2 regions of the Marinobacter sp. B-21 genome follow, and region 1 is predicted to be linked to the other one. Evidence: predicted binding sites of a transcription regulator. Region 1 holds the regulator's gene; the other holds the start of a gene.

Region 1 (4,591 bases):
GGATCGGCGAGCGGATTCTGGAACTGAACTCTCAGGTGGAAGGACTCTATGAAACCGGAAACTAACCGATACCGGGGCCTGATGGCTGCCCTGCTGACCATCGCCATGGCGGGGCCGGCAGCAGCTTTCGACCTTGGTTCTGACATTCCTATCAAGGTAACCGCAGACAACGCCCGCCTCGACGACGGCCAGGGTATCGCCACCTACACCGGCGATGTAGAGCTGGAACAGGGCGAGACCCATCTGAGCGCGGAGCGTGTGGTTCTGTACCGCGACGAAAACGGCCTGAACCGGATTGAAGCCTTCGGAAGCCCGGCCCGTTACCGCCAGCCAACCCGTGAGGGCGAAGGTGAAACCGACGCCAGGGCGCTGAATATTACCTGGTCGGCCACTGACCAGCGTCTGATCTTTGAACGGCAAGCGGTCATCGAACAGAATGGCAACCTGTTCCGGGGCGATGTCATCCATTATGATACCGTCCGCCGGGTCGTAACTGCCCAAGGCGGCGCCGATACCGGTGAAGGATCCGGCCGGGTAGAAATGGTGATTCAGCCACGCAGCACTGACAGACGTACTGACAGACAGGAATCCGATGGCAGTTCTGAGAGCCAGTAATCTGGCAAAGAGTTATAAACAGAAAAAAGTGGTGATCGACGTTTCCCTGGAAATCCGCAGCGGGGAAATTGTTGGTCTGCTGGGCCCCAATGGCGCCGGTAAAACCACCTGCTTTTACATGATTGTGGGGCTGGTTCCCGCCGACCGCGGCCGGATCACCATCGACAGCCGCGACATCACTCATCTGCCCATGCACGGCCGGGCGCGTCAGGGCATCGGTTACCTGCCCCAGGAAGCCTCGGTATTCCGCAAACTGTCGGTGCGCGACAACATCATGGCCATTCTGGAAACCCGCAAGGGTCTGGGTAAGGCGGAGCGGGAAAAGAAGGTGGAAGAATTGCTCGAAGAATTCCACATTACCCACATTCGTGACAGCATGGGCATGGCCCTGTCCGGCGGCGAGCGCCGGCGTGTGGAAATTGCCAGGGCCCTGGCGATGGAGCCGGCCTTTATCCTCCTGGATGAGCCGTTCGCCGGTGTCGACCCCATTTCCGTGAGCGATATCAAACACATCATCCGGCATCTTCGGGACAAGGGCATTGGTGTGTTGATTACCGACCACAACGTGCGTGAGACCCTGGACATCTGTGAGAATGCCTACATCGTTTCCGGTGGCCACATCATCGCCTCCGGTAATGCCGAGGCCATTCTGGCCAACCAGCAGGTGAAGGAAGTGTATCTGGGCAATGAGTTCCGACTGTGAAATTGGGGTCAGATGAAATTGGGGTCAGATGAAAAGTTCATCTGACCCCAATTTCATCTGACCCCCGGATTGTTTTGATGATCTGTAGCAAGTAAACTCGGCAAAGAACTTGCTAGGGTAATACAGAGCCAAGGCAAGTAACCGACATATAAAGAATTTTTCACTACCTACGACACCAAGCGCTGATGAGTGACGGATCCTGAACCATGGTAATGAAAGCCTCCTTACAGTTAAAGCTGGGTCAGAGCCTGACCATGACACCCCAGCTGCAACAGGCGATCCGGCTTCTACAGCTTTCCACTCTCGACCTTCAGCAGGAAGTCCAGCAGGCCCTGGAATCCAACCCCATGCTGGAGACGTCCGAGGATGAGGATCAGCCGGAGACCGACACCGGGAATGACGAACGGGAGGCCAATGCCACCGAGTCCGCCGCTGAGACAGTTCCCGAACCTTCACCCGACTGGGATGAAACCGAAAACGGTCCGGACTGGTCCTCGGAAAACGAAATCCCGGATAATATCCCGGACGATCTCCCGGTCGACACCGCCTGGGACGATATCTACCAGTCCGCACCGGCATCGGCCGCCCGTAACGATGACGAAAACGATCACGATTTCGAGACCCGCAACTCCCCCACTGACACGCTTCAGGATCACCTGGAATGGCAACTGAACCTGACCCCGATGAGCGAACGGGACCAGGCCATTGCCCACGCTTTGATGGACGCAGTGGATGAACGCGGTTATCTGACCAGTCCGCTGGAAGAGATTCATGCCGGGTTGCTGGATGAAAACGAAGAAGACCCCCTTGAGCTGGATGAAGTCGAGGCGGTCCTTCACCGGCTGCAGCATTTTGATCCTCCCGGCGTGTTCGCCCGGGACCTGCAGGAATGCCTGCTGATCCAGCTCAACCAGCTGCCGCCGGAAACGCCCTGGCTGGCCCAGGCTCGCCTGGTCATCACCCATTACATCAATCTGCTCGGCAACCGCGACTATGCCCAACTGCTACGCCGCAGCCGCCTGAAAGAAGACCAGCTGCGGGATGTACTGGCCCTGATTACCGGTCTGAATCCCCGCCCCGGTGACGTGATTGACCGCACCGAACCTGACTACGTAATTCCGGATGTGATCGTTCGCAAGCACAACGGCCGCTGGCGCGTTGAACTGAATCCGGAAATTGCCCCGCGCATCCGCGTCAATGCCAGCTATGCTTCTCTTATAAGGCGTGCGGACAGCAGTGCCGACAACACTTACCTGCGGGATCAGTTGCAGGAGGCGAAATGGTTTATCAAGAGCCTGCAGAGCCGCAATGAAACCCTGCTGAAAGTGGCGACCCGTATTGTCGAGCACCAGCAAGGATTCCTGGATCAGGGTGAAGAAGCCATGAAACCGCTGATCCTCTCTGATATCGCCCAGGCGGTTGAGATGCATGAGTCCACGATTTCCCGGGTCACCACCCAGAAATACATGCACACCCCCCGGGGAATTTTCGAGCTGAAATATTTCTTCTCCAGCCATGTCAGCACTGACGAAGGCGGTGAATGTTCTTCCACGGCGATCCGCGCGATGATCAAAAAGCTGATTGCCGCGGAAACGCCCAAAAAGCCATTGAGCGACAGTAAAATTGCAGCCATGCTAGGAGAACAGGGAATCAAGGTTGCGCGACGCACCGTTGCCAAGTACCGGGAGGCCATGCACATTCCGCCTTCGAACGAACGCAAGCGGCTGGTCTGAACACCCCGGGGTCCGGGCGCAACGTACTATTCGCCGGCGCACAATGCGCCAGCACCCAGACCGGCTCCCGGGAGCCGGAACGATGACAACAGGAGACGCCTATGCAACTCAATATTTCAGGCCATCACGTAGAACTGACTCCCGCACTGAAGGATTATGTTTCAGAGAAGTTCCAGAAGCTCGAGCGTCACTTTGACCACATCAGCAACTGCCAGGTAACCCTGGAAGTGGAGAAGGTGCGCCAGATTGCGGAAGCCACGCTGCACGTGGTTGGTGGTGAGATTCACGCAAAGGCAGAAAATGAGGATATGTACGCAGCCATCGATGTCCTGATCGACAAGCTGGACCGCCAGATTCTCAAACACAAGGAAAAGAATGTAGACCGGATGCACGGAAACGGCTCTCGCTAACTGGCTGTTTTCATGCAAGTCATCCAATCGAGCTGCGACACGGCTGACGTGTCGCAGCCTTTTTTTAACGGAAATGCAGTCGATCCATGAGCGACACATCCCTGACCATAGACAACATACTTGCACCGGAGCTCACCCTCTGTCGGGTGTCGGCATCCAGCAAGAAGCGGGCTCTGGAGTTTATTGCCGAGCAGATAAACCTCCAGGACAATACGCTCAGCGAAACCCAGATATTCAATAACCTGATCTCACGGGAGCGTCTGGGTAGCACCGGTATTGGCCAGGGAATTGCCATCCCACACTGCCGCCTGGAAGGCCTGGATCATGTGGTGGGCGTACTGATGACGCTGGAAGAAAGCGTCGAGTTTGACGCCATCGACAATCAGCCGGTAGATCTGATCTTCGCCCTGGTCGTGCCCAAGGAGGCCACCAGCGAACACCTGGAACTGCTCAGCCAGCTGGCGGAAAAATTCAATGAGCGGTCGTTCTGTGATCGCCTGCGGCAATGCGAGGACGCCAGCACCCTGTACGAGCGCATGACCGCCTCAAGCGGATGACATTCATTGCAGTGGAGGTACGTGGTCATGAAGCTGATTATCGTCAGTGGCAGGTCCGGATCGGGCAAGAGTACCGCACTTCATGTTCTGGAAGACCTGGGCTTCTATTGCATAGACAACCTCCCGATCGGCCTGCTTTTCCCCCTTACCCGGGAAGCCGCCAGCCAGACAAAACCGGGCCGCCTCGGCAAGATGGCCGTGAGCATTGACGCCCGTAACCTTTCCGGAGAACTGGCCAACTTCGAAGAGATCTACCGCCGCCTCCAGGAAACAGGGGTGACCGTTGAGATCATCTTCCTGGATGCCGACGAACAGTCCCTGCTGCAGCGTTTTCATGCGACTCGCCGAAAGCACCCCCTGAGCGATGACAAGACCTCGCTGCGGGAAGCCATCACCAGTGAAAAGAAGCTTCTTGAACCGCTGTCCAAGCTCTCCGACCTGTATGTGAACACCACCGGCATGTCCATGTACGAACTCCGGGATATGGTGAAGCAGCGGGTTGTCGGCAGGAAGGAGCAGGAACTGGCCCTGCTGTTCCAGTCGTTTGGCTTCAAGCACGGTGTACCGCTGGAT
Region 2 (4,591 bases), on a different contig from region 1:
CCGGGCCTGGTCGTCGGTCTGGAAGTGAAAGCTGACCTGGCTGCGGGTGGCGGCCCCGAGCAGACTGCCGAGGGCTTTGAGGGTGGTGTTCAGCAGTGGCTGGCTGGGTTGGTAGTAACTTTCGGACAGGTAAACGGAGCCGGGGCGTCTGGCCATGGCGGCGGACAGGCGGCGCCAGAAGTCGGTGATGGTCGCCAGTGAAAAATAGCTGGTGAGGCCTTCGGTGATGATGATCACCGGCCGGGTGTTGTCGAACACGCGGTCGATCACCTTTTCCAGTTGGTATTCACCTTGGTCCGCGAGGATGTCGATGGGGGTAACCTGATGATGGTCGCCCAGCCGGTTGGTGGCCAGAAGCCGTAGCGCTTTGCGGCCGGCCATGTCCGGAAGGTCGGCTTCGACCATGTGGATCAGGGGGTGTTTTTGCCGGAGGCGGATGCCGCGGGGTGACATGCCGCAGGCGATTTCCAGAACCTGGGTAATGCCCCGTTCGGCAATGGCGCGGTCAATCAGGTGATCAATGATCAGGTGGCGCTGGAGCAGGAACGTCCGGATGTTGCCGCCAACCGCTGCCTTGCTGACGGCCTCGAACGGTGTCATCAGGCGGTACAGCCAGCGACCCTTCCCGGTGGCCAGGGTGTCGTCCGACAGCCCGTGCCGGTGCCAGACGGCGCCGGTATAAAGGGCAGTGAAACTGATGCCGGAGCTGTCAGTCGGTCTTCTGCTCATAAATGGCTCTTCCCCAGGCCTCGTGGCTGCCGGGCAGCACCAGGTTCAGGGTGATGGCAACCACCGCGCTCAGCGAAATGCCTTCCAGGTTCCCCAGAACCATGCCGCCAATACCGAACACCAGGGTGACACCCACGATAACCAGGTTGCGGGACTGTGACAGGTCCACCTGATGGCGGATCAGTGTGTTAAGGCCAACCACGGCGATGGAACCGAACAGCAGGCACAGGATGCCACCCATGACCGGCACCGGGATGGTCTGCAGGGCTGCGCCGAACTTGCCCATGAAGGCCAGGACAATAGCAATGCAGGCGGCCCACCACATCACCTTCGGGTTGAAGTTCCGGGTCAGCATGACCGCGCCGGTGACTTCCGAGTAGGTCGTGTTAGGCGGTCCGCCGAGCAGGGAAGCGGCGCTGGTGGCCAGGCCGTCACCCAGCAGGGTGCGGTGAAGGCCGGGCTTTTCCAGGTAATTCTTGCGGGTGACATTGCCGATGGCCAGTACGTCGCCGATGTGTTCGATGGCCGGGGCGATGGCGACCGGAATCATGAACAGAACAGCACCCCAGCTGAACGCCGGCGCAACAAAGTTGGGGACGGCAAACCAGGCCGCTTCCTGAATCGGTGTGGTATCGACGATGCCCGCGAAGGCGGAGAGGAGGTAACCGGTAATAACGCCGAACATGATCGGGATCAGCCGGAAGATGCCCTGGGCCCAGACCGACATGATGATGGTCACCGCCAGGGAAATCATGGCGATCCAGATGGCGGTGTTGTACGGGATCAGTTGGGTGGCGCCATCACCGGTGCGGCCCGACGCCATGTGAACGGCGACCGGCGCCAGGCCAAGGCCGATGGTCATGATCACCGGGCCGATAACGACCGGAGGCAAAAGACGGCGTACAAACCCGGTGCCCCTCAGGCGAATCAGCCCGCTCAGGATAATGTAGAGGATACCCGCAGCCATCAGGCCGCCGAGGGTTTCTTCCATGCCAAACCGGCCCTTGGAGGCAATAACCGGTGCGATAAAGGCGAAGGAGGAGGCCAGGAAGATGGGAATCTGGCCGCCGGTGACCAGGTGGAAGATCAGGGTGCCAAGGCCGGCCGTGAACAGGGCCACGTTGGGGTCCAGCCCGGTAATCAGTGGCATCAGAACCAGGGCGCCGAAGGCCACCAACAGCATCTGGGAGCCGGCGATCGCCTGTTTCCAGACCGGGTCGTTGGTAGGGTCCTGCATGCTCAAACGTCCTTCTGCTTGGTGCCGAAGATCTTGTCGCCGGCATCGCCGAGACCCGGAAGGATATAGCCTTTCTCGTTCAGGCGTTCGTCAACTGAGGCCGTGTAGACAGACACATCCGGGTGTTTCTCCAGGACCTTTTCAATACCCTCTGGAGCGGCGACCAGAACCAGGGCCCGGATCTCGGTGCTGCCCGCCTTCTTGAGCAGCTCGATGGTGGAAATCATGGAGCCGCCGGTAGCCAGCATCGGGTCGACAATCAGTGCCATGCGCTGGTCAAGCTCACCAACCAGTTTTTCCAGATAGGTGCTGGCTTCCAGGGTTTCCTCGTTGCGGATCTGGCCGACAACGCTTACCCGGGCGACCGGGATCAGGCTGAGTACGCCGTCGAGCATGCCAAGACCCGCACGAAGAATCGGAACAATGGTGATTTTCTTGCCGTGGATCTGTTCCACCGTCACCGGGCCGGCCCAGCCATCGATGGTCTTTTCCTGCAGGTTGAAATCCTTGGTGGCCTCGTAGGTCAGCAGGGCACCGACTTCCTGCGCCAGCTCACGAAAATTCTTGGTGCTGATATCCGCCCGGCGCATCAGGCCGAGCTTGTGGCGGATAAGCGGGTGTTTTACCTCGTGGATTGGCATGGGGTCACCTGTGTGTCTGATTGTGGTTTCAGTGTCTCAATTAAATGGCGCAAGGATACCGTATCTGGCTAGGCGAGTCAGGCTGCGGAGCACTGCTCCGCGTGAAATTCCCTCAGGAGTGGTACGGATCTTGCCATAACCCTTTCAAACGACGTCCCGGCGTCAGAATCCCGACCTTCATAACGCCTTCAGGCGCGGCAATCGGAGAAGTTTCCGGCATGGACAGAGCTTTGGTCCTCAATAACGTCAAAACCCTGACGCGGGGCAATCTGGGCGTACCCGTCATGTTGATGGGGTTGCTGGGCATGATGATTCTTCCCATGCCCGCCTTCCTGCTGGACGTGTTCTTTACCTTTAACATCACCCTGTCGATCGTCATCCTGCTGGTGTGTGTCTATGCCCTCCGGCCCATGGAGTTCGCCTCTTTCCCGACTGTGCTGCTTGTGGCGACGCTGCTGCGCCTGGCTTTGAATGTGGCGTCTACCCGGATCGTGCTGCTGAACGGCCACGAGGGGGGGGATGCCGCGGGTAAGGTTATCGAGTCCTTTGGTGCGGTGCTGATAGGCGGCAACTACGCCGTTGGGCTGGTGGTCTTTGCGATCCTGATGATCATCAACTTCCTGGTGGTGACCAAGGGCGCCGGCCGGGTTTCCGAGGTAAGTGCCCGGTTTACGCTGGATGCCATGCCAGGCAAGCAGATGGCGATCGACGCCGACCTGAACGCCGGTCTGATCAACCAGGATGATGCCAAGCATCGCCGGGCAGAGATTGCCCAGGAAGCCGACTTCTACGGCTCCATGGACGGTGCTTCCAAGTTCGTGAAGGGCGATGCCGTTGCCGGCCTGCTGATTCTGGCCATTAATATTATTGGCGGGGTCGCCATTGGTATGCTCCAGCATGGCCTGGATTTCGGCCTGGCCATGGAGCGCTATGCGCTGCTGACCATCGGTGATGGTCTGGTGGCGCAGATCCCGTCGCTGCTGCTGTCTACCTCCGCCGCCATCATGGTTACCCGGGTTACTTCCAGCCAGGACATGGGCGGGCAGATTTTGCAGCAGATGTTCAGCGCGCCCAAGGCACTCTCAATTGCCGCAGCCATCCTGATCATTCTTGGCCTGATTCCCGGTATGCCCCATGTGGCCTTCCTGGGGCTGGGTACCCTGGCCGGCGGTGCCGCCTGGTATATCTGGAAACATCAGCGCCAGACGATAGAAGAAGAGGGCGTATTCCCGGGACGGAGTGGGGCCGGGGGCGCGCCTCGACCGGCTGGCCGCGATCTTCCGCCGGGCGGTGACGCCGGCTCCGACCAGGGTCGTCAACTGCCGGCGCCGGGCGAAACCAAAGAGTTGGGCTGGGACGATGTGGCCACTGTGGACATCGTGGGCCTGGAGGTGGGGTATCGGCTTATTCCGCTGGTGGACAAGTCCCAGGGTGGCCAACTGCTCAGCCGCATCAAGGGCGTGCGAAAAAAGCTGTCCCAGGATCTGGGCTTTCTGATGCCTTCGGTTCACATTCGCGACAATCTCGATCTGATGCCCAACGTCTACCGCATCACGCTGATGGGTGTGACCATCGCCGAGGCTGAGATTCACCCCGACCGGGAGTTGGCTATCGATCCGGGTCAGGTATTCGGAAAAATTGAAGGCATTGAGGGCAAGGACCCGGCCTTCGGCCTGGATGCCAGCTGGATCGAACCGGACCGCAAGGATCAGGCCCAGACTCTCGGCTATACGGTTGTGGACGCCAGCACGGTCGTGGCTACTCACCTGAATCAGGTGCTGCAGAAGCACGCCCATGAATTGTTGGGCCACGAGGAAGTTCAGCAGTGGCTGGACCAGTTGGAGAAGATTTCACCGAAACTCGCCGAGGAGCTGGTACCGACCACCGTTTCCATCAGTCTGCTTCTCAAGGTGCTGCAAAACCTGCTCCGGGAAGAAGTGCCGATCCGGGACATGCGCTCCATTGCCGAGGCTATCGTCAATGT

The links. Region 1 encodes sigma-54, which starts transcription at its own class of promoters, with help from an activator protein. Its sites were predicted from a motif close to ANTGGCATNNANNTTGCTNT; they were not measured.
Region 2: a site for sigma-54 is predicted at 2,725-2,744, ahead of flhA (flagellar biosynthesis protein FlhA). Genes of this name have one in related genera too.

The regions. Positions count from the first base shown of each region.
Region 1 covers NZ_JBSXNZ010000064.1:37,556-42,146, forward strand. Annotated here, with positions in the region: gene lptC (LPS export ABC transporter periplasmic protein LptC) at 1-65, shown strand, start outside; gene lptA (lipopolysaccharide transport periplasmic protein LptA) at 49-615, shown strand; gene lptB (LPS export ABC transporter ATP-binding protein) at 593-1,318, shown strand; gene AC13C0_RS07205 (RNA polymerase factor sigma-54) at 1,531-3,051, shown strand; gene hpf (ribosome hibernation promoting factor) at 3,153-3,461, shown strand; gene ptsN (PTS IIA-like nitrogen regulatory protein PtsN) at 3,548-4,018, shown strand; gene rapZ (RNase adapter RapZ) at 4,046-4,591, shown strand, end outside.
Region 2 covers NZ_JBSXNZ010000088.1:329,633-334,223, reverse strand. Annotated here, with positions in the region: gene AC13C0_RS19665 (class I SAM-dependent methyltransferase) at 1-729, opposite strand, end outside; gene AC13C0_RS19660 (uracil-xanthine permease family protein) at 710-1,966, opposite strand; gene upp (uracil phosphoribosyltransferase) at 1,969-2,607, opposite strand; gene flhA (flagellar biosynthesis protein FlhA) at 2,826-4,591, shown strand, end outside.